One region of the Vibrio sp. R11-SG3-ISO3-SZ genome, then DNA from elsewhere that is predicted to be linked to it. Evidence: predicted binding sites of a transcription regulator. Region 1 holds the regulator's gene; each other region holds the start of a gene.

Region 1 (7,715 bases):
GACGAGGTCATTTGGCAGGGTGACAGCGCGTCTAGCGCGCAAGTCGAAGCGGCGGTCAGCGCGGCGAGAAACGCCTTTCAGACATGGAAAAAACTCAGCTTTGCGCAGCGCGAAGCCATCGTGCTGGCGTTTGCTGAAAAAGTGAAAGAGAGCAGCGAGCAGATAGCCGAAGTGATTGCTAAAGAGACCGGCAAGCCGTTGTGGGAAACGCGCACAGAAGCCGCGGCCATGGCGGGCAAGATTGCCATCTCTATTCGCGCTTATCATGATCGCACAGGCGAAAGTACCCGTGAAGCGGCGGGTAACCAAATTGTACTGCGCCATCGCCCGTTGGGTGTGATGGCGGTGTTTGGCCCGTATAACTTCCCGTGTCATTTGCCCAATGGTCACATTGTCCCAGCGCTGCTGGCGGGCAACACCGTGGTGTTCAAGCCGTCAGAGCAAACGCCGCTGACCGGTGAGCTAGCGATGAAGCTGTGGCAACAAGCGGGATTGCCTGCGGGCGTGATCAACTTAGTCCAAGGGGGCAAAGAGACGGGCATTGCGCTAGCAGAGTCGAAAGGCATTGATGGCCTGCTGTTTACTGGTAGCGCCAATACAGGTCACCTGCTGCATCGCCAATTTGCCGGTCAGCCAGACAAGATGCTGGCACTGGAGATGGGCGGCAACAACCCTATGGTCATCAGTGAGCACTATGGTGAGCTGGACGCGACGGTCTACACCATTTTGCAATCGGCCTTTATCAGTGCCGGGCAGCGTTGCACCTGTGCGCGACGTCTCTATGTGCCTGTGGGCGACAAAGGCGATGCCTTGGTCAATCGCTTGGTTGAGGCCACACGCAAGCTGCGCGTCGATCAGCCGTTTGCAGAGCCAGCGCCTTTTATGGGCCCACAAATTTCGAAAGCTGCGGCACACTTTATCCTCAACGCACAGGCGAACTTGCAGAGCCTTGGTGGTGTGAGCTTGGTGGAAGCGAAAGCGGGCGAGGCGGCGTTTGTCACTCCGGGGATTATTGATGTCACGGCCATCGAAGCGCTGCCAGATGAAGAGTATTTTGGCCCGCTGCTGCAAGTGGTGCGTTATCAAGGTCTTGAGCGCGCCGTTGAGCTGGCCAATGACACCCGCTTTGGTCTCTCTGCTGGGCTGGTGTCCACCGATGATGATGAGTGGGCCTACTTTGTTGACCACATTCGTGCAGGGATCGTCAATCGCAACCGCCAATTAACTGGGGCAAGTGGCGATGCGCCGTTTGGCGGACCGGGCGCCTCGGGCAACCTTCGCCCAAGTGCTTACTACGCTGCGGATTATTGCGCTTACCCTATGGCGTCGATGGAAGGCGAGCACACCTTGCTGCCTGAGACGTTAAGCCCGGGTGTAGAACTGTAAGACGCACCTTGGGCTCGCTTGGAGCCCAAGGTGTTCGATTCATTGCTAGGTTTGTGATTAAGCCATTCTTTTAAAGAACCAGCTTTACGATTCAGCTTCACGATTAACATGGAGACGTTATGACGCCTGCTCAACTGTTCGATTTACTGTGGCAAGACTATATTTCCCGTCTATGTCCTCAAGCGGCCAAGGTTCATCAGCTTTTAGAAGAAGATGAGCCGCTGATCAATGACCATATTGCGCTGCGCACCTTTAACATTGCGCCGCTCGGTATCGAGACATTGGCTGCGCCATTTATTGCGCTAGGTTACCAAGCGTGCGGTGACTACCTGTTTGAGAGCAAACACTTGGTCGCCAAGCACTACGAGCACGCCGATCCGACGTTGCCAAAAGTGTTCATCAGTGAGCTGAAAGTCGAAGAGTGCTCAGCGCCGCTGCAACGCATTGTCAGCAAGCTGGTGGCACAAGTGGAGGCATCCGCACTGCAAAGCCATGAGTTTTTGTATGCGGGCCGTTTGTGGGATCTCAGCTATGAAGATTTTCAAACCCTCGCCCAAGAGAGTGAGTACGCAGCATGGCTTGCGGCGCACGGCTATGGGGCCAACCATTTCACCGTAAGCGTTAATCAGCTCAAGGCATTTGACGAGGTCGCGGCGGTGAATGAGCACCTGCGCCAAGCGGGCTTTGTCATCAATGAGTCGGGTGGCGAAGTGAAAGGCTCACCAGAGGTATTGCTTGAGCAATCGTCCACCATGGCAGACAAAGTCGAGGTGAGCTTTAGTGACGGTACGCAAGTGATCCCAGGCGGCTTCTACGAATTCGCCAAACGCTATCCGATGAGTAATGGTGAGCTCTACCCAGGGTTTGTCGCGGCGTCAGCGGATAAGATATTTGAGAGTACGAATGGGTAGGGAGTGCCTAGTTCCTAGTTGCTAGAGGGGCTGGTGAAATGGGTGATGGGAACTGGGTACTGGTAAATAAAAAGCCACCGCTGGTAGACAGGGTGGCTTTCTTAATCTTTAAAGGTTTTCTCTAGGAACTAGCCACTAGGAACTCGCCTCTAATGCCCTATCGCGTGCCGTAGACGACGATGGTTTTACCGTGGGCGGAGATCAGGTTTTGCTCTTCAAGCATCTTCAAGATACGGCCAACGGTCTCACGTGAACAGCCGACAATCTGACCGATCTCTTGACGCGTGATCTTGATTTGCATGCCGTCTGGGTGCGTCATGGCATCTGGCTGTTTCGCTAGGTTAAGTAGCGTCTGCGCGATGCGGCCTGTCACGTCTAGGAAGGCGAGGTCACCGACTTTTTGGCTCGTCACTTGTAGGCGGCTTGCCATTTGCGCAGATAGACGCATCAGGATGTCAGGGTTGACTTGGATAAGCTGACGGAATTTCTTGAATGAGATCTCTGCAACTTCACAAGGTGATTTAGCGCGAACCCAAGCGGTACGCTCTTGATCTTCTTCAAATAGACCAAGTTCACCGATAAAGTCACCTTGGTTTAGGTAAGAAAGGATCATTTCCTTACCTTCTTCGTCTTTAATCAGTACCGCCACAGAGCCTTTGACGATGTAGTAAAGCGTCTCTGCTTTCTCACCGGCGTGGATCAATGTGCTTTTTGATGGGTACTTATGAATATGACAATGTGACAGGAACCACTCTAATGTTGGATCGGTTTGAGGTTTACCTAGAACCATAATATCTCACTTCCTCTGCAGGGTACGCTTGCCGCTTTCCATTTTTGTCGCGCCAGTAAAAGGCGCGAAGCCTTGAACAAGGCTTTTTAGGATAAGAGCACTTATTCAATGCTGCAAGCCATCTTTGTTTCGGTTACAAATAGTAGCCTTTTTCAAAAGGGATTTCTTGATTTTAATCGTGTCAAGTTGGTGATTGTTTACGCAAAAATGTGCACATGATCACGGTATGACAAGTAAACGGGTCTTAGGACTGATCGCTAGCCAATTTTACCCGTCTCGATAAGCTGCTGTAGGATAGGTCTGACGATGAGCTCCATCGCAAAACTCATCTTACCCCCCGGCACGACAATAGTGTTGTGGCGCGACATGAAAGAGCCATCAATCATAGCGAGCAGGTATGGGAAGTCGACCTGTTTGATGCCGCGCAAGCGGATCACTACAAAGCTTTCATCCAAACTTGGGATGCCTTTAGCGTTAAGTGGGTTGGACGTATCGACGGTCGGCACGCGTTGGAAGTTGATGTGGGTGCGCGAAAATTGCGGGGTAATGTAGTTGAGGTAGTCATCCATCGAGCGGACAATCGAGTCCATTACCGCTTCGCGTGAGTGACCGCGATCGCGCGTGTCACGGACGAATTTTTGAATCCACTCCAAGTTCACAATCGGTACCATGCCAATCAAAAAGTCGACGTGTTGGGCGACGTTGACCTCACCATCCACCACGCCGCCATGCAGTCCTTCGTAGAACAGCATGTCAGAATTTTCCGGCAAATCTTGCCACGGCGTGAAGGTACCCGGCATTTGATTGTAGGGCACGGCTTCATCGAAGGTGTGCAAGTAGCGACGAATTTGCCCTGTGCCTTCATTGCCATACTGCTTAAAAAACTCAGACAGCGCAGGGAAGTCGTTCGCCTGCGGACCAAAGTAGCTGATGTGGCGTCCTTGCTCGCGCGCTTTGCGGATCTCGACATCCATTTCTGGGCGCGTAAAGCGGTGGAAACTGTCCCCTTCCACCCAAGCCGGTTTCACGCGCATCATGTTAAACATTTTGCGAAACGCTTCAGAGGTCGTGGTTGTGCCCGCACCGGAAGAGCCCGTTACGGCAATAATGGGGTGTTTTGCTGACATGACAAACCTTATGTGTAATACCTGTCCTTGTATGTTCGCACTATATCACCAAAACGAAGGCGAGTGTGCCCCTTGAGCAGTTTGCTACTCGTCAGTATTCTTATTTTCGCAAGTGGCATTTTAACTACGTAGTATAATGAGAAGGGAAGTACTTTATTGATATGTTAATACTCTATATACTGCATATCTTTGTGATTGATGCAGTATGATCGGGCGTGCTTATTTGTAGCTAGTTCACCATTTCATCGAAAACCAAAATTCTAATAAGCTAATAATAATTATAGGTTATGTCAGTGGGATTCAAAGAGAATCAAAGGTTCTAATTGTGGTAAATGGATGTTTAGGACGTCGGCTCTTTATAAAAGACACGTTTTCAGAGGTAACACTGCAAGTATTTTTCGGTTTAATGTGGGTGTTGTCTCTTTTCTGTCTTCCCTTTGGTGTAAAAGCGTCACCATGGCTAGAGTCCCATGACCCTTTCCTAAGAGCATCACTCAATCAACTCTCAAATATTGGCCTGATGAGCTCTCCCGTTAGTACATTTCCTCTACGTTGGCTTAGCATCGGCGATGATCTCACCAACAATCATATATCAGATGAACAAGCCTTAGTAGCAAATCGACAGTTGCGGCATGCAATGAGTAATGCGCAATATGGACGTGGTAAATTCATGTCGAAAGTGAAGTACCAGACAGGGCCGCTAGTGTCTTTAGGATATGGCGCTAATGATAGTGATAGTTGGGGAATTTACTCTAGCTATAATCATCTAGATGACCGTTTTGCGTACAGGCTTAACTTGAACTACGTAAACCAAAGGATATCCCAGCAAGATTTGCTACCCATAGAGTATGATCAAGATATTGACTTTAGCGGTTCGTATATTGCCTTTAATGTTGGTTACTCGTTAGTTGCATTGGGATACCTTGAACGTTGGTGGGGGCCGACATGGCAACATAATTTACAATTAGGCACATATGGGAATTCGACGCCTTCTTTATCAGTGTCATGGGTATCAAACAATCAGGGACTATTAGGCTATTGGCAACTGGATAGTGTGATCTCTGAAACGGATAGTGAGGCGGACTACTTATGGTCTAACCGCTTTTCAATGAAACCGTTTAATTTTGCAGAAGTGTCATTGAACTATCACGAATCCACTGACTTCGATTCCAGCGCCTCGTACCGCTCATTTGGCATTGATTTCAATGTTCCTCTTCCAAAAATGTTTGAGCTCAGTCATGCAATGTTTGCGTCCTTTCAAAAGGTTTCCTTGGGACAGGAGACCCAGTCTTTTGTTGTGGGGTGGGAAGGTCATAGACGTTTGCTTGATATTGATTGGACGTTGGTTTTAGAGAGTCAGCATGTTGACGAAGCTTACGTTAAAGTACTTCATCCCAAAGAGTATGAGTTAATCAGTGACTTGACCTCATTGAGTTGGGGAAACAGTCAATCTGTCGCTGTTTATGCTCAATTGGCCAATGATCATCGGCTAAGTATCGTTGCTCGAGATTCAGGTTCGAGCAACGGTCAAGAGAGGGTGATGAAAACCGACTACTACATCCCTTATCTGCAAGGGATGTTTAACTTGGGAGTGGGCTATCGAGACGTAGTCTCGGATACCTATTCTAACAATGAGCCTATTTTTTCATTTGGTTATGAGTATCGTTACTAACCTACCATTAGTTTGCAAGGGACCTAAAATTGTATGAAGGTGTTTAACTACCTGGTACTACTAGGCATTACTTTGATTAGTCAAGTTTCATTGGCCAATCAGCCTACACCAGCTCAAATAGAACAATTCAAGAAGCTACCGAAATCTCAGCAGGAGCAACTGGCACGCCAGTATGGGGTTGACTTGTCGCTCCTTGAATCCTCATCACAGGCTCCAGCGTCAGTTAACGTCGTATCTCAGCCAGTGAGAGTACAGCCAAGTGAACCCGAAGCTGAGGTTAAAAAAAATGTGGAAGTGCAAGATCAGTCGCTTCCTCTGTTTGGGTATGACGTATTGAACGGAGTCCCAGGAAGTTTTGTAACGCTCGACAACACTCCCATTCCCACAGATTATGTTTTGGGTGCGGGTGATGAGCTCTTGGTACATGTGTTTGGTAAGGAAGATCAGCAATATTCTCTCGTTGTTGATAGAAGTGGGCATATTACCTTGCCTAAAATCGGCCCTTTTAGTGTTTCAGGTAAATCTTTTAAGCAGGTCGATGAGCAGCTCAGCGCTTTGATTGAAGAACGGATCATCGGTGTCAACGTGACCGTGTCCATGGGAAGCATGAGGTTAATGCAAGTTTACATTACGGGGGAGGCTAATCAGCCTGGTGCTTACAATGTAAATGGTCTCACGACAATGACTCAAGCCATTATCGCGGCAGGAGGTGTGAAACCAACAGGTTCACTACGCTCCATATTTTTAAAGCGAAAAGGTAGAGTCGTTGCCCAATTAGATATGTATAAGCTATTGCTTGAAGGTGATTCAAGTAAAGATGTTCGTTTGCAAAAAGGCGATACCCTTTTTATCCCAACAAAACAGTCTAACATCACGATAAGTGGTGAAGTGACACGACCGGCTCACTATGAAATCGTTGGTGAAACAGCATTAAAAGATGTTGTATCGTATGCTGGTGGGACTGTGAATACCGCTTATCTTGCGGCTGTCACCATTCGAAAGCAAACTCAAAAAGGTATTGTTGTCGACACTATTGATTATACGACGCCTGCTGGTCGGCAATACAAAGTATCTGACGGTGATGAGATATTCTTCCACAAAGCTAGTCTTAATTTAGTCGATGCAGTGGCCGTTCGTGGTCAAGTAACCAAACAAGGTATTCATTCGTTTCGCAGTGGTATGAAAGTCTCTGACATTTTGTCTTCATTCGAAGAAGACTTGTTGCCGTCAGCAGATCTTGAATACGCTTTGGTAGTTCGAGAGAAAGGATATAGAAAAGGTATTGAGGTTCTGCAATTTGAGCTCGGCAAGGCAATGGCAAATCCTGGTTCAACAGACGATCTCACATTAAGTAATAGAGACCAAATATTTGTGTTTTCGACCAATCTTGATGTCGACTTTTGGTTGGGGAAAGGAGCACAAAAAAGAATTGAGTTAGAGAGACAAAGAGCCAACGATGCTCAAGTCGGCTCATCTGTTAGTGGCGTTTCCTCAGTAGCTAAAGCCTCTGATTTGGCAGACAATGATAAACTGTCTCTTCGCGAACGAGAGCTAATGCCTATTCTAGAGCGATTGCAAGAGCAATCCTCGCTCGCTCTTCCTGCGCAAATAATACAAATAACTGGAGAGGTGAAATTTCCTGGGAGATACCCTCTTACTCAGAATATGACGGTGTCTGACTTGGTCAAAGCCGCAGGTGGCCTCATGGAAGCTGCGTATGTAGAAGGCATTGAGTTAATCCGTTTTGATGCAAGGACAACAGATGAAACCAAACTGCTAGAAAAGGTGCAGCTTGATCTGAGTCGCAATGACACGAGAAATGGTGAGTT
Region 2 (7,715 bases), on a different contig from region 1:
AAGTGACCGGTCTTACCCTTGAACATTACCCAGGAATGACGGAGTCATCGCTGCAAAAGATTTGCGACAGCGCATTGGCGCGTTGGCCGCTGGATTGTGTGCGTGTGATCCATCGTATTGGCGATCTTGATATTGGCGATCAAATTGTGTTTGTCGGTGTAACGAGTGCGCATCGCAAAGCCGCGTTTGAAGCGTGCGAATTTGTGATGGACTACCTCAAGACACAAGCGCCGTTTTGGAAAAAAGAGCGCACGACAACCGATACGCGTTGGGTGGAATCGCGTGAGTCCGATGCGCAAGCCGCACAGCGCTGGCAACAACCTTAGTTGATGCCTTGCTCTACCACTGATTGATTTGATGAATCGTACCCCGGCGCTGTTTTTTGGCAAAGAACAGCGCTTTGTCAGCTGGAAGTACTTGGTACTGGTCCAGCCCGGCAATGATCTTGGTTCATGGTGACGCGTCGTATCGCGTCCACCCCACGCCTCCACATAGACGCCCGTTTTGCTGATTAAAAAGGTCGGCTCAGGCAAAGAGGCAAACACCGTATGCATCAACGCGGGGGTCACTTTCATCAATTCAGTCAACGTTGAGTTCACGGGCTCATACCTCTCCATCGCTATCACTAATTACAGTTTAGTCATTAAGTTGAGGGTCGGTGGAAAAATGCGCAGCGCCATTTGTGAAATCAAGAAATTAGACGACAATATATAGTATGACCCGCCCAGAGCACGGACAAGGAGACGCAGATGGAATCATTAAAGGTCAGAGACTATATGACGTTACAAGCGGTGACATTTACCCCCAATATGTCGTTGAGTGCGGCGCTTGAAAAGGTGATGAACTCAAATTATCTCGGTGGGCCCGTGATTGACGAGAGCAAAAAAGTGATTGGTTTTCTCTCGGGCCAAGACCTGTTGGATAAGCTCATCAAGGTGAGTTACTACTGCCAAGATACCCATATCGTATCGGACTGTATGAGCAAGGAGGTACTTTCAGTGACTCCTGAGACCTCTATTATCGAGTTAGCGGATATGATGAAGGTCGGTAAACCTAAGGTCTACCCTGTCATTGATAATGGTCGATTGGTTGGGATCATCACGAGAAGAGATGTATTACGCGCGATCGGTAAAACCATCAACGATTGCTTTAAGCATCCGGTTTAATTTACGTCTCGCCGTTTATTTCGCTCTCGGAGGCATCGCTGTCGACCTCGGGGTGATGGCCGTAGCGATGAGAAAACGTGAGATCAAACGGCGATTTTATGTGCAAAATTGACGATATTGCGCATTAAAGTGTGATGCAAAACGGTTTGTTGTGAAATTGAATGTTTTGTTGCTCTATTATATGTGATCTAAATCACTCTATATTGCTGCTGACTTGGTTAGAGTAGCCGGGTACCTAAACAAATGTAAGAACAGGCCGCCACCCATTCGATGAGCCTGTCACTATAAGGAGCCTCCCCTATGTCTCAAGCTGTTTTCCACCTTGGTGTTACGAAAGATGATCTTGCTGGTGCGACACTCGCGATCATCCCTGGCGATCCTGCACGTGTGCAAAAAATTGCTGAAGAGATGGATAATCCCGTCTTTCTCGCCAGTCACCGCGAATACACGCTGTACCGCGCTGAATTAGAGGGCAAGCCTGTTGTTGTGTGTTCAACCGGTATTGGTGGCCCATCGACTTCTATTGCGGTTGAAGAGTTAGCGCAGTGTGGTGTGCGTACCTTCCTACGTGTTGGTACCACTGGTGCAATCCAACCGCATGTGAATGTTGGCGATATGATTGTTTCAACCGGCTCTGTGCGTCTCGATGGTGCCAGTCTGCATTTCGCGCCTATGGAGTTCCCAGCGGTGGCTGATTTTGATGTGGCAACAGCGATGAAAGCGGCGGTAGAAGAGACAGGTGCAACGGTTCACATGGGTGTCACGGCTTCCAGTGATACCTTCTACCCTGGTCAAGAGCGTTACGATACCTTCTCAGGTCGCGTGGTGAAACGTTTCCAAGGCTCGATGAAAGAGTGGCAAGATATGGGCGTACTGAACTTCGAGATGGAGTCAGCGACCTTATTGACGATGTGTGCAAGCTCTGGCCTAAAAGCAGGTTGTGTGGCAGGTGTCATCATCAACCGAACTCAAAAAGAGATCCCTGATCACTCTACGCTAAAAGAAACCGAAGCACGCTCGATTAAAGTTGTCGTCGAAGCGGCGCGCAAAATGCTCTAAGTAACAATGTTCTAAGTTAAAATGATCTAAGTATCAGAGTCTTTAGCGCATATTCGCGTTAAGCAAACAATGATGAAAACGGCCAGGTCTTATCACCTGGCCGTTTTATTTATTTACAATAGATTGGCAACAATAGATTTTGCTAAAACGTGTATCGCTAGCAGTTCACGCTATCGCTACTCGAGGAAGTGGCAGATAGAGTGTTTCCGTCATGTCCGATAACACTTGGTCATAGACTTGCGAGATGACCGCAGACACGTCACTGGTCAGTTCATACAAGGCTTCTTCTGTCCAATCTAGCTCCTCGCTAATGGCGATTTCAGTCAGGTCACGCATCGCGGCACTGCTGGCTGGCGAGGCAACACTCAATGGACTGATAATCGACAGTTGGTTAAGTTTACGACGTGTTTTGTCGCAATAGTATTTAACGCGCAAGCGACCATCAATAGTATCGATTTCTGGAATGCACAAACGCAGTTGAGTCAGCACTTCCATACTGTCGAGGATTTGTTGCCAGTTCATGTGGTACTCATCACTGAGATCTTCACGCTCAGACTCAATCAACCATGCAATCGCGACTTCATCCATCAAGAACATGCAGTGACGAATGGTTTTACCGTGGATGACTTGGTTGCGAATCACGGTTCTGTCTTGCCACTCTTTATGCATGCCTTTGAGTTTTAATTGGAAAATTCGGTACATGGGTTTGTTGTCAAAGGGTGCATTGGCCACCAAGCCATTGGTGATATCGACCATTTGATCGTAGAGCGCTTCAATTTCTTCCAGCTCACTATCCGTCACCTCCTTGGTTAACGCCAAGTGGGTCGCGCTACGATGTTTGCGGCTAAGCAACATCACCTGTCGCAGCAAGATCAGTGTTTCAAACTTGCGCTCTAAAGTGCTTTGACGCTTTTTAGAGAAGTAAAGCATGACAGCCAATACGGCTATCGATAGAACCACTGAGATCAACACAAACATAACGTACTCCTTGTACTCGCCTACTACTAAGTGGGTAGAGCAGGAACAGTGCCAACTTATAAGTTGTTTAAATACAGTAGGTTACATTCTTGAGGGCGAAGGGGTTGAACGGTTTTGGTGCAAAGTAAGCCCTAATATTGTGATTGAGGGCACAAAAAATCCCCGCGGACGGTGTCACGCGGGGATGAGTGATACGAGCCTGGTGATTACATCACGCGCATACCTGGCTGTGCGCCTTCATGAGGCTCAAGAATCCATAGCTCGCTGCCACCAGGACCTGCTGCTAGGATCATGCCTTCCGACATACCAAATTTCATCTTACGCGGCTTAAGGTTCGCAACCATCACGGTGAGTTTGCCTTCAAGCTCTTCGGGTTTGTAAGCAGACTTAATACCAGAGAAGACTTGACGAGTTTCACCGCCGATATCGAGCTGGAACTTAAGCAGTTTGTTGGCTTTTGGCACTTCTTCGCAAGAGATGATACGAGCGATACGCATGTCCACTGCGGCGAATGCATCAAATTCAATCTCATCGGCGATAGGATCTTTATCCAGCTCAGTTTGGCTCGCTTGGTGCTTCGCCGCTTCTGCTGCTTCCTTCGCTGCCACTTCGGCTGCCGCGTCTTCTTTAGACGCTTCCACCATCGCTTCCACTTTCTTCGGATCAATGCGATTGAACAGCGCTTTGAACTTAGTGATTTCGTGATCGGTCAGCGGTGACGCGACCCCTTCCCATGTCAGCTCTTCGTTTAGGAAGGCTTCAGTGCGTGCAGCGAGCGCAGGCATCACAGGTTTTAGGTACGTCATCAATACGCGGAATAGGTTGATACCTACAGAGCAGATGTCTTGCAGCTCTTGGTCTTTACCTTCTTCTTTCGCAATCACCCACGGCGCTTTCTCATCGACGTATTGGTTTGCTTTGTCAGCAAGGGCCGTGATTTCGCGGATTGCGCGACCAAATTCACGACTCTCATAAAGCTCTGCGATGCGAGAAGCCGCTGCCGCGAACTCGTTGTATAGTTCTGGCTCTGCAAACTGTGCTGAAAGCTTGCCGTCAAAGCGCTTACTGATGAAGCCTGCGTTACGTGATGCTAGGTTAACAATCTTGTTCACGACGTCAGCGTTCACGCGCTGAGTGAAGTCGTCAAGGTTGAGGTCGAGGTCATCGATGCGGCTGTTGAGCTTCGCTGCGTAGTAGTAACGTAGGCACTCTGGATCTAGGTGATCTAGGTAAGTAGCTGCTTTGATGAAGGTGCCTTTAGACTTAGACATCTTCGCGCCGTTAACCGTTACGTAGCCGTGGACGAATACGTTGTCTGGTTTGCGGAAACCGCTGCCTTCAAGCATCGCTGGCCAAAACAGAGAGTGGAAGTAAACAATGTCTTTACCAATAAAGTGATAAAGCTCAGTTGTGCTGTCTTTTTTCCAGTACTCGTCGAAGTCGAGATCATCACGCTTGTCACACAGGTTTTTGAACGAGCCCATGTAGCCAATTGGCGCATCTAGCCAAACATAAAAGAACTTGTCTTTTTCACCTGGGATCTCGAAGCCAAAGTAAGGGGCGTCACGTGAAATATCCCACTGCTGCAGGCCTGACTCAAACCATTCTTGCATCTTGTTGGCGGTTTCAGCTTGAAGAGAACCAGAACGTGTCCACTCTTTCAGCATGCTTTCGAACTGAGGCAAGTCGAAGAAGAAGTGCTCAGAATCTTTCATGATGGGCGTCGCGCCTGAGACCGCTGATTTAGGATCAATCAGTTCCGTTGGGCTGTAGGTTTCGCCACAGTTGTCACAGTTATCACCGTACTGGTCTTCGGATTTACACTTCGGACAGGTCCCTTTTACGAAACGGTCCGGAAGGAACATCTCTTTCTCAGGGTCAAACAGTTGAGAAATGGTACGGCTAGAAATAAAGCCGTTTTTCTTTAGCTCTAAGTAGATGTGTGACGCTAGCTCACGGTTCTCTTCTGAGTGTGTGCTGTGGTAGTTATCAAAGCTAATATCGAAGCCAGCGAAGTCTTTTTGGTGCTCTTCACTTACGGCAGCGATCATCTCTTCTGGTGTCATCCCCATCTGTTGTGCTTTTAGCATGATTGGCGTGCCGTGAGCATCGTCAGCACAGATGAAGTTTACAGTGTTGCCACGTAGGCGTTGGTAGCGTACCCAGATATCGGCTTGAATGTGCTCAAGCATGTGACCTAGGTGAATCGAACCGTTAGCGTACGGAAGGGCACAAGTTACCAGCAGTTTCCTTGGATCAAGGGTTCTTGGATCGTTTGCCATACTTAATATTCGCTTCTTAAGGTGTAGGAAAAAATAGACGGTAATACTACCTTATCCCACCAGTGACTCCAAGGTATCTAGTTGCTCAAACACCCAGTTTTTTCAGGGTTCTGTCAGGACCTCGGGAGTGATAGCATGTGCGGTGCTATCCTTCTGTACAAAGAGCGTGTGTTTTCTGCGCGCCCTCTGCCAGTTCAGTGGGTCTTATAACAAGGAGCATTCATGCAGCAGTTTACTTCCAAGCAAGCGCTATGCGACTGGCTTAATCAGTTTCAACATCCACAGCTTGTGGCCGATTGGGCCTCAACGCCACATCTCGTTCATGTCGCCGCCGACCAATGTCAGATTCGACTGCCGTTTTCTTCGCGCTCTTTGCCTAGTGAACTCACTACTTGGATTGAAGGTCAGATAGAGCGCGGTCAAATCCAGCGTTTCCCGTATTCTATCCAAATCGATGTGAAACCGCTCAGCACTCATGTGAGCGCGGAAGTGAAAGGCGTGAAAAATATCCTTGCCGTAACCTCAGCCAAAGGCGGTGTGGGAAAATCAACAACGTCGGTCAACTTGGCGTTGGCGCTGGCCGCAACAGGTGCCAACGTCGGTTTGTTGGATGCGGATATTTATGGGCCATCGGTGCCGATGATGATTGGTCAGCAAGACGCTAAGCCACAAGTGAGAGACAACAAGTGGATGCAACCTATCAAGGCGCACGGCATCGTGACGCAATCTATCGGTTATCTGGTCTCCAAAGACGAAGCCGCGATTTGGCGTGGGCCGATGGCCTCTAAGGCGTTAGCTCAGCTGTTGAATGAGACCGAATGGCCAGATTTGGACTATTTAGTGGTCGATATGCCGCCGGGTACGGGGGATATTCAACTGACGCTGGCGCAGCAAATCCCTGTCACCAGTGCTTTGATTGTCACCACACCGCAAGATTTAGCGCTCGCCGATGCACGTAAAGGTGCGGCGATGTTCAATAAAGTAGAGGTGCCGGTTGTCGGCTTGGTCGAGAACATGAGCTACCATATCTGTTCTCATTGTGGTGAGCGTGAGCACATCTTTGGCGCAGGCGGCGCAGAGAAAATGGCACAAGAATATGGGTTGGATCTGCTCGCTCAAGTGCCGCTGCATATAGCGATGCGTGAAGACATCGATCAAGGCGTGCCTACGGTGGCGGCAAGGCTAGACTCAGAACACAGTCAAATCTACCTTACCCTTGCCGAAGCGATCACTGCGCGCATGTATTGGCAAGGTGAAGAGCGCCCTGCGGCAATCCAATTCACCATGGTCGAGTAACCCTCACTCGGTGTAATCGATTGCTTGCGTTTTTCTCCCTTCAAATGCGGTTTTGTTGCGAAGTGTGACTAGCAACAAACCGCGCTTCTCCCTATAATCAGGCGGTTTAACCAATTTACACTGATATGCATGCGTCTATTTGCACACTTGCTAATATTAGTGAATATGACACCAATTCAAACATCGAGTGCAAGAATAATGTCTGAGAATAATCAATGTGTGATCGTCGGTATTGCTGGCGCGTCTGCTTCTGGGAAAAGTTTAATCGCAAGTACGATTTACCGTGAGTTGCGTGAGAAGGTGGGCGATCATCAAATTGGTGTGATTACGGAAGATAGCTACTACAACGATCAAAGCCACCTTAGCATGGAAGAGCGTGTAAAAACCAATTATGACCACCCAAGTGCGCTAGATCATGACTTGCTTTGTGACCATCTAGAACAGTTGATCCGCGGTGAAGCGGTGGAAGTCCCTGAGTACAGTTACACTGAGCATACCCGCTTAGATAAAACCACCACGTTAACCCCAAAGAAAGTCATCATCCTTGAAGGCATTCTGCTCCTGACTGACCCGCGTCTGCGCGATTTGATGCATGCGACGGTCTTTATGGACACGCCGCTTGATATCTGTTTGCTGCGCCGCGTGAAGCGTGATGTGGAAGAGCGTGGTCGTACGATGGATTCCGTTTTGAAGCAATATCAGAAAACGGTTCGCCCGATGTTTATGCAGTTCATTGAGCCTTCTAAACAATATGCGGACATCATTGTGCCTCGTGGCGGTAAAAACCGTATCGCCATTGATGTGTTAAAAGCGCACATTGCAAAACTTTTGAAAGCATAATCCCAGCGGGGTTTATTTTTTTAGTGAGAAGTGGCACTTTAAGTGCCACTTTCTTTTTATGGCGACAAGTATTTGTTCAATCACGACTTATACT
Region 3 (7,715 bases), on a different contig from region 1:
ACCCGCTGCGAGTTTCTTAGACAGGATGGACGCTGTGATCAAGGAGATGTTATCGACCGTCGCAGTAATGTCACGCGTCGCGTAAACACGCTTATCAGCCGGTGCTAGATCGCCGGTTTGACCGATGATCGCCACCCCTGCCTCTTTGGTCACTTGACCAAACACCTCATTACTTGGCGTGATGTTGTAGCCGGGAATCGATTCCAGTTTGTCCAGTGTGCCACCGGTATGACCGAGGCCACGCCCCGAGATCATAGGAACAAAACCGCCACAGGCAGCGACCATTGGCCCTAACATCAGCGAGGTCACATCACCCACACCACCGGTGGAATGCTTATCGACAATCGGGCCATCAAAGTTCATGTGGCTCCAGTCGATCACCATGCCAGAGTCACGCATCGCACAAGTCAGTGCAATGCGCTCGGGCATGGTCATTTCATTGAAGAAAACCGCCATCGCAAACGCCGCTATCTGACCTTCAGATACGCTGTCGTTTGCAACGCCTTGGATAAAAAAGTTAATTTCGTCTGCGGTGAGCACTTCACCGTCACGTTTTTTACGAATAATTTCTTGTGGTAAGTACATTAGAGCCTCCCACGCATTGAATGCGGTGGTAATAAGGTAAAGAGGTAAGGTGGCGCACAACGCGCCACCGAACAAACCGACGTCGCTTAGTAAGCGCTTGGATCCGCCGTTTCGTCTGTTACTTCTAATGTATTGAGTAGGTTTGTCAGCAGGCTAGACGCACCAAAGCGGTAGTGACGCGCATCGACCCAGTTGTCGCCTAGGATCTCATCGGCCATCGCTAGGTACGCGGCAGCATCTTCTGCGGTACGTACGCCGCCTGCAGGTTTGAAGCCAACGGTCTCAGCCACACCCATATCGCGGATAACTTCGAGCATCATGCGAGCGTATTCAGGTGTTGCATTCACCGGCACTTTGCCTGTTGAGGTTTTAATAAAATCAGCGCCTGCTTTGATGCAGATTTCTGACGCTTTCTTGATTAGCGCTTCTTCTTTCAGCTCACCAGTTTCGATGATCACTTTGAGCAAGATATCGCCACACGCTGCTTTACATTGCTTCACCAATTCGAAGCCCACTTCCTCATTGCCCGCCATCAGTGCGCGGTATGGGAACACCACATCGACCTCATCAGCACCATAAGCCACAGCAGCTTTGGTTTCCGCTACCGCAATCTCGATATCGTCATTGCCGTGTGGGAAGTTCGTTACCGTTGCGATACGAACGTCAGGTGTGCCTTGCTCACGAAGGGTCTTCTTAGCAATAGGAATAAAGCGAGGGTAAATACAGATGGCAGCTGTGTTACCTACCGCTGATTTTGCATCATGACACAGTGAAATAACTTTCGCGTCAGTGTCATCGTCATTCAGCGTAGTTAGGTCCATAAGTTTTAGTGCACGTAGTGCAGCTGCTTTTAAATCGCTCATTTCTATCTCCGATCAATATTCAAAAAGTTCACCGCCTTAATCCCTATGATTAAGGTGTAATCATTAATGAACGGACTTGGTTCCTTGAAGACTTGCTACATACAGCGAACATGTACCAATTGCTATCCTTGTCACCGCACAGTACCAATTTGGTCTATGGCACAACAATCTGCGATTGCGGTGTCTAACGTGTCTAGGCGCTTTGTGACGCCTCAGGCAACCGATGTTGCCGCGCTAATCATACTCCTTGTATTAATTAGCGTTAACTAAAAAACCTTTCAATGATCCATTGAAAGGTTACACCACCAAGATAAACGCCCACAATTCCCATCACTCCCGGTAATACTGGAGGTGCTGGAATGGGCAGCTTGATGGCGGAAAACAGGATTCCGACAACAAAGCCCGCTAAGGTCGCGAGAATCACATCATTCATCAGTTTAGGCCTATTTTCTTTACACCTATACAGTATAGATATTTATCGCAAAACTGTAGTCGCACACAGAGCGCAAACGGTTTGTATCTCAAAAAAGATCCGGCTTAACGATTGCTGAGTTTTATCCACTGCACAAACGTTATGAATCTTGTTGTCTGGAAATACTCCAGACCTTTAAACAACGAAAAAACCCCGTAGTACATAGCAAGCTATGCAACTACGGGGTCTTATAAAACGGCGTCTATATAATCTATCGCTTCTTAAATTAGAAAGATAGGAAGAAGCCAGCGATGGTTGCTGCCATCAAGTTAGACAGAGTACCTGCTGCGACCGCTTTCACACCCATACGAGCGATGTCGTGACGACGGTTTGGCGCTAGACCACCTAGACCACCTAGTAGAATCGCAATTGAAGAAAGGTTTGCGAAACCACATAGCGCGAACGAGATGATAGCGGCTGTCTTAGTCGACATCACTTCACCGGTTGCTGGTACAACTTGAGCTGCATCACCAACGTAAGGAACGAAGTTTAGGTAAGCAACGAATTCGTTCACCACCAGTTTCTGACCGATGAATGAACCCGCTAGCGTCGCTTCTTCCCAAGGCACACCAATTAGGAATGCAAGTGGTGAGAAGATGTAACCTAGAAGAATTTCTAGTGTCAGTTCAGGCATACCGAACCAACCGCCAACGCCACCTAGGATGCCGTTGATAAGAGCAATAAGGCCGATGAACGCAAGTAGCATTGCACCAACGTTAAGCGCAAGCTGTAGACCGACAGACGCACCGCCAGCTGCTGCATCGATAACGTTAGCAGGCTTGTCGTCACCACCGTCGATGTCCGCGCCTAGATCGTCATTTGGCGTGTCAGTTTCAGGTTTGATGATTTTAGCGAACAGTAGACCACCTGGTGCTGCCATGAATGATGCAGCAACAAGGTACTCTAGAGGTACACCCATTGAAGCGTAACCAGCAAGTACACCACCTGCTACAGACGCTAGACCACCACACATCACTGCAAATAGCTCAGACTGAGTCATTTTAGGTACAAACGGACGAACCACAAGTGGTGCCTCAGTTTGACCTACGAAAATGTTCGCTGCTGCAGACATAGACTCGGCACGTGATGTACCCAGTGCTTTTTGTAGACCGCCACCAAGAATCTTGATAACCCACTGCATCACACCGATGTAGTAAAGTACAGAAATTAGCGCAGAGAAGAAGATTAGCGTTGGTAGTACTTGGAAAGCAAAGATGAAACCGATACCGTCAACTGAGAAGTTAACTAGGCTGCCGAATAGGAAACCAGTACCGTCTTTACCGTAGTCGATCACGTTTTGTACACCAGCTGAGAAACCAGCTAGAAGATCACGACCCCATGGTACGTACAGAACGAAACCACCGATGATGAATTGGATAGCAAAAGCGCCACCCACAGTTCTTAGATTGATAGCTTTGCGGTTATCAGACAGTAGAAGCGCGATAGCGATCAAAACTGCCATACCGACTAGGCTCATAAACAGGCTCATAGTTTATGACTTCCTTATTAAGTTATTTGTTGGCGTGTTACAAAATGGAGCTCAAAAGCACGGGCAATTATACTCATCCGTCCACCGATAAAGTAATGCCGCGTTCACAGTTTCTGATAAGATTCACCACTTGTTCACTCGTAAGTGTGACAATAGTCACAACCAAAGTTTACAGAAATCATAAAAAGCACATTTTATTTAGAATTCATTCACAAATAGACAGTGCCAAAAAGCTGTTTTTCCAAACGTTTTCCGCAACCGTTTGCTCACAACTCTGCTTCAGTTGCGCCAATGTCGTTAACACTTGGGGTAAACGCTTAGGATGATTGGCTTGGCCTTGATACCCTGACAACGGCATGTCTGGCGCGTCGGTTTCCAAAACAAGATGGTCGATGGGCACCTGCGTCACCGCTTGACGCGTCTTATTCGCTCTTGGGTAGGTAATCACTCCGCCCACACCGATGTAGAAACCGAGCTCAACAAATTGCATCGCTTGCTGATAGCTGCCGGAAAACCCATGCAAAATCCCACCGTAGTGAAAACGGTGCTGTTTAAGCAGTTGCAACAAGCGGTGATAGTTTTTTCGCCCGTGAAGAATCAAGGGCCGCCGCAGGTTCTTGGCCACGCTGATCTGCGCCTCAAACACCGCTTCTTGTCGCTGCGCGTCGACATCGATCATGGCGTCTAAGCCGCACTCTCCGACCGCGACACACACTGAGCCTGCCGACTCACATTGAGCTTCTAGGCGACTGACCTCAATCAATGAGTCGGTGTGAACAAAATAGGGATGGCACCCCAAACTGACGTACAAGCTCGTGTGCTGGTGAGATAGCGCAATAAGATCGCTCCAATTGCTTTCGCCAATCGCAGGAACAAGAAAACGCTCGACTCCTTGCTCACTGGCTTCTTGCAATGTTGCCCCCAATTGAGCCTTAAATGGGGCAAAATCGAGATGACAGTGAGTATCAAAAAGGCGCATTACTGCTGCGCCTTTGAAGTGGGTGATGAGGACGAAGTGGCAGCGTCGCTCTGCCTTGCATCATCAGATCGGTACGGCACGCAACTGCGCTTTTGCCCAGGAGTAAGGCCCATCGAGTGGCACCAAGCGTCGTAGCGCTCAAGCCAATGTTTTAATCTCTTCCACATGTGCATGACTCCCCTGCCCGATGCTAGCAACGATGACCACTCGCCTTCACTACTGCTCTTCACGTTTGAAGACTAACTCAGTCGCGCTCGACTCATCCTCAGCAAAGGTGTACCCCGCCGTGTTGAACTGGGTCAAATCCGCGACACTCTCGATGCGGTTTTCGATAATAAAACGCGCCATCATGCCGCGCGCTTTTTTGGCATAAAAGCTGATCACTTTATATTGGCCGTTTTTGCAGTCTTTAAACACCGGCGTAATCACCTGCGCATCCAAGTTCTTTTGCTTAACCGCCTTAAAATACTCATTGGAGGCTAGGTTGACCAAGACGTTGTCCCCTTGTTCGGTGATCGCTTGATTGAGCTTGTCGGTAATCACATTCCCCCAGAACTGATACAAGTTGGTGCCTTTCTCATTGGCAAGCTTAGTCCCCATTTCAAGACGGTATGGTTGCATCAGGTCAAGCGGCTTAAGCAGACCATAAAGGCCAGACAGCATACGTAAATGGCGCTGAGCGTACTCGAAATCCGCCTCTGTGAGTGTCTGGGCATCAAGACCTGTATAGACATCGCCTTTGAACGCCAAAATCGCTTGGCGGGCATTGTCGAGTGTGAATGTCTCGCTCCACTCTTGGAAGCGGCCAACGTTCAGATCGGCGATTTTGTCACTGACCTTCATCAAACTCGCCACATCGGCTGGCGTCAGTTTACGGCACACCTCAATCAACTGCTTGGAGTAGTCAATTAACTCAGGCTGTGTGTAGGTTTCGGTCACCAAGGGTGATTCGTAATCTAAGGTTTTCGCTGGAGAAACGACGATTAACATGACTTTACTCTTATTGATTGTTTACCTTAGGGTACAAAAAAAGCCGTGCAATGTCTGCACGGCTTTATGAATCATTTCAATAGTATTCAGCTATCAATTCTTTTCTTTTTGATCCCAGATGCCATCTTCAAGCTGAGATTTCAACTCTGGGAAATCATTGGCATCAAAGGTCGGAACGTTGCCTTCATTAAGCTGACGATTGTAGTCTTTTGCTAGCTTAACCACAGTACCAGAGAGCAAGATAATCGCGACTAGGTTCACCAGTGCCATTAAGCCCATTGATGCATCGGCCATATCCCAAACCACTGGCAGCGCTGCCACAGAGCCAAACATCACCATACCCAGAACCACGATACGGAACAGGCCAAGGCCCGCCTTGTGATTGTGCTCTAGGAAGATCAGGTTAGTTTCTGCGTATGAGTAGTTTGCAATGATCGAGGTAAACGCGAAGAAGAAGATTGCTACAGCAACAAAGATCCCACCCCAATCACCCACTTGTGAGCTTAGCGCGCGCTGAGTCAGCTCGATACCTGTCACCGCCGTTTCAGTACCTAGGTACTCACCCGACATCAAGATGATCGCTACCGTTGCTGAACAGATCACAATGGTGTCCATGAATACGCCCAACATTTGCACGTAACCTTGTGACGCTGGGTGTGGTGGATAAGGCGTTGCAGAAGCTGCTGCATTAGGCGCAGAACCCATACCCGCTTCGTTCGAGAACAGGCCACGCTTGATGCCGTTGATCATCGCTTGAGCAATCGCATAACCTAGGCCACCAGCCGCCGCTTCTTGCAGACCAAATGCGCTCTTAATAATTAGTGAAAGCACGCCTGGCAACTTCTCAAGGTTGGTCAGCATGATAAACATCGCCAATAGCAAGTAAGCCAGCGCCATAACCGGTACAATAAGCTCAGCCACTTTTGCAATACGCTTAATACCGCCAAAGATAACCACAGCAGACAGCAATACCACTGCAATGCCAACGACTTTGGTATCCCAACCAAACGCGGTATTCATCGCGCTAGCAATCGAGTTTGCTTGCACGGCATTGAAGACCAAACCAAAGGCAATAATAAGGAAGATGGAGAACATCACGCCCATCCAGCGCATGCCCAAGCCTTTTTCCATGTAATAAGCAGGACCACCACGGTAGTTACCGTCATCGTCTTTCGTTTTGTATAGCTGTGCCAACGTGCTCTCTGCAAATGACGTTGCCATACCTAGCATGGCAATCAACCACATCCAAAAAATAGCGCCAGGGCCGCCAACGGTCAGTGCAACGGCCACACCCGCCATGTTACCCGTGCCGACACGCGCCGCCAAACTGGTACAAAGGGCTTGGAAAGAGGAGATACCCGCTTGGTCGGCTTTACGGCTGTTTTTCAGCACTGAGAACATGTGGCCAAAGTGGCGGAACTGGATAAAGCCCAGTCTTACGGTGAAGTAAACGCCGACACCAACCAGTAGATAAACGAGAATAGACCCCCACAGCAGGTCATTCATCAAATTAATTAAGTCTGTCATAGGATCCTCATAGTGAGTGTTCGCTGGTTAGGCATCCGAGCCTACGTTGGGTTGCGCTGTTGAGTGTCAAAGTGTAGCTCAAACTATATATTATCATTGTCTGCAACCTCAGCGTGTCACGCCCCAAAGGCACGTCCTTTACATCTCAGCGGAAATTTTGACGGCGCGATAATGCAACCTGAGCAAACAAAAATCAATACGCAACAGTGAGACTAAGCTTGTTATTTTTCACCGTAAAATCACCAACAGTTAACACAAACAAGCACAAAAACCACACAACAACAAAACAACTCAATAAAAAATTAACAACGCACAGAGTCTTGCCAATGACGACCTATTAATGCCGCCAAAGCAACAGACAACCCCTTACTCTGCATAGCTTGCGAGGCTCTCGATGCACTGAGCATCAAGATAAAAAATGAAGTATGGTTTAATGCCACTCTTGTATGGCAAGAGACACGCACAACCCTAATCACCTCCACAAGCCTTTAACATCCACTTTTTTCGCATTTAATCGTTTGCGTGAACTCGTTTGAACAAATTTCAACCACCTCAAGCACGATTTTTTGTGATTCAGTGAAGAAAAGTCAGAAAAAACTTCATCGAAACGTAACAAATGAGAAACGAATCATGGTTAGTCTCCACGTTGAGTGGTATTAAGAATTTACCCCGTTTAGGACGGTCATAACGATAAAATGAGGTAGCTTATGGAAGGCTTAAATTTTGATGACTTTATGGACTATGAGGCGCCGCGCGCACGAGCAGCGCGCTCTAAACCCGTTAAACGTAAGTGGCGAGAAATCGAAGCAA

What was found. Region 1 encodes CRP, which controls carbon source genes, mostly activating them, when cyclic AMP is high. Its sites were predicted from a motif close to TGTGANNNNNNTCACA; they were not measured.
Region 2: the regulator CRP is predicted to act here: its motif matches at 1,349-1,364, upstream of udp (uridine phosphorylase).
Region 3: the regulator CRP is predicted to act here: its motif matches at 3,555-3,570, upstream of AC6R1O_RS17405 (NupC/NupG family nucleoside CNT transporter).

What each region holds. Positions count from the first base shown of each region.
Region 1 is NZ_JCBDGX010000050.1:41,662-49,376, reverse strand. It holds gene astD (succinylglutamate-semialdehyde dehydrogenase) at 1-1,386, shown strand, start outside; gene AC6R1O_RS06885 (DUF1338 domain-containing protein) at 1,506-2,297, shown strand; gene crp (cAMP-activated global transcriptional regulator CRP) at 2,455-3,087, opposite strand; gene AC6R1O_RS06875 (phosphoribulokinase) at 3,345-4,214, opposite strand; gene AC6R1O_RS06870 (capsule assembly Wzi family protein) at 4,540-5,886, shown strand; gene AC6R1O_RS06865 (SLBB domain-containing protein) at 5,920-7,715, shown strand, end outside.
Region 2 is NZ_JCBDGX010000066.1:1,901-9,615, forward strand. It holds gene moaE (molybdopterin synthase catalytic subunit MoaE) at 1-326, shown strand, start outside; gene AC6R1O_RS08625 (CBS domain-containing protein) at 750-1,166, shown strand; gene udp (uridine phosphorylase) at 1,467-2,225, shown strand; gene AC6R1O_RS08635 (hypothetical protein) at 2,391-3,203, opposite strand; gene metG (methionine--tRNA ligase) at 3,410-5,485, opposite strand; gene apbC (iron-sulfur cluster carrier protein ApbC) at 5,708-6,781, shown strand; gene udk (uridine kinase) at 6,980-7,621, shown strand.
Region 3 is NZ_JCBDGX010000155.1:19,173-26,887, forward strand. It holds gene deoA (thymidine phosphorylase) at 1-585, opposite strand, end outside; gene deoC (deoxyribose-phosphate aldolase) at 672-1,448, opposite strand; gene AC6R1O_RS17400 (XapX domain-containing protein) at 1,711-1,881, opposite strand; gene AC6R1O_RS17405 (NupC/NupG family nucleoside CNT transporter) at 2,147-3,409, opposite strand; gene AC6R1O_RS17410 (TatD family hydrolase) at 3,615-4,388, opposite strand; gene AC6R1O_RS17415 (DUF5363 family protein) at 4,388-4,555, opposite strand; gene yaaA (peroxide stress protein YaaA) at 4,605-5,378, opposite strand; gene AC6R1O_RS17425 (alanine/glycine:cation symporter family protein) at 5,472-6,905, opposite strand; gene AC6R1O_RS17430 (DUF3545 family protein) at 7,613-7,715, shown strand, end outside.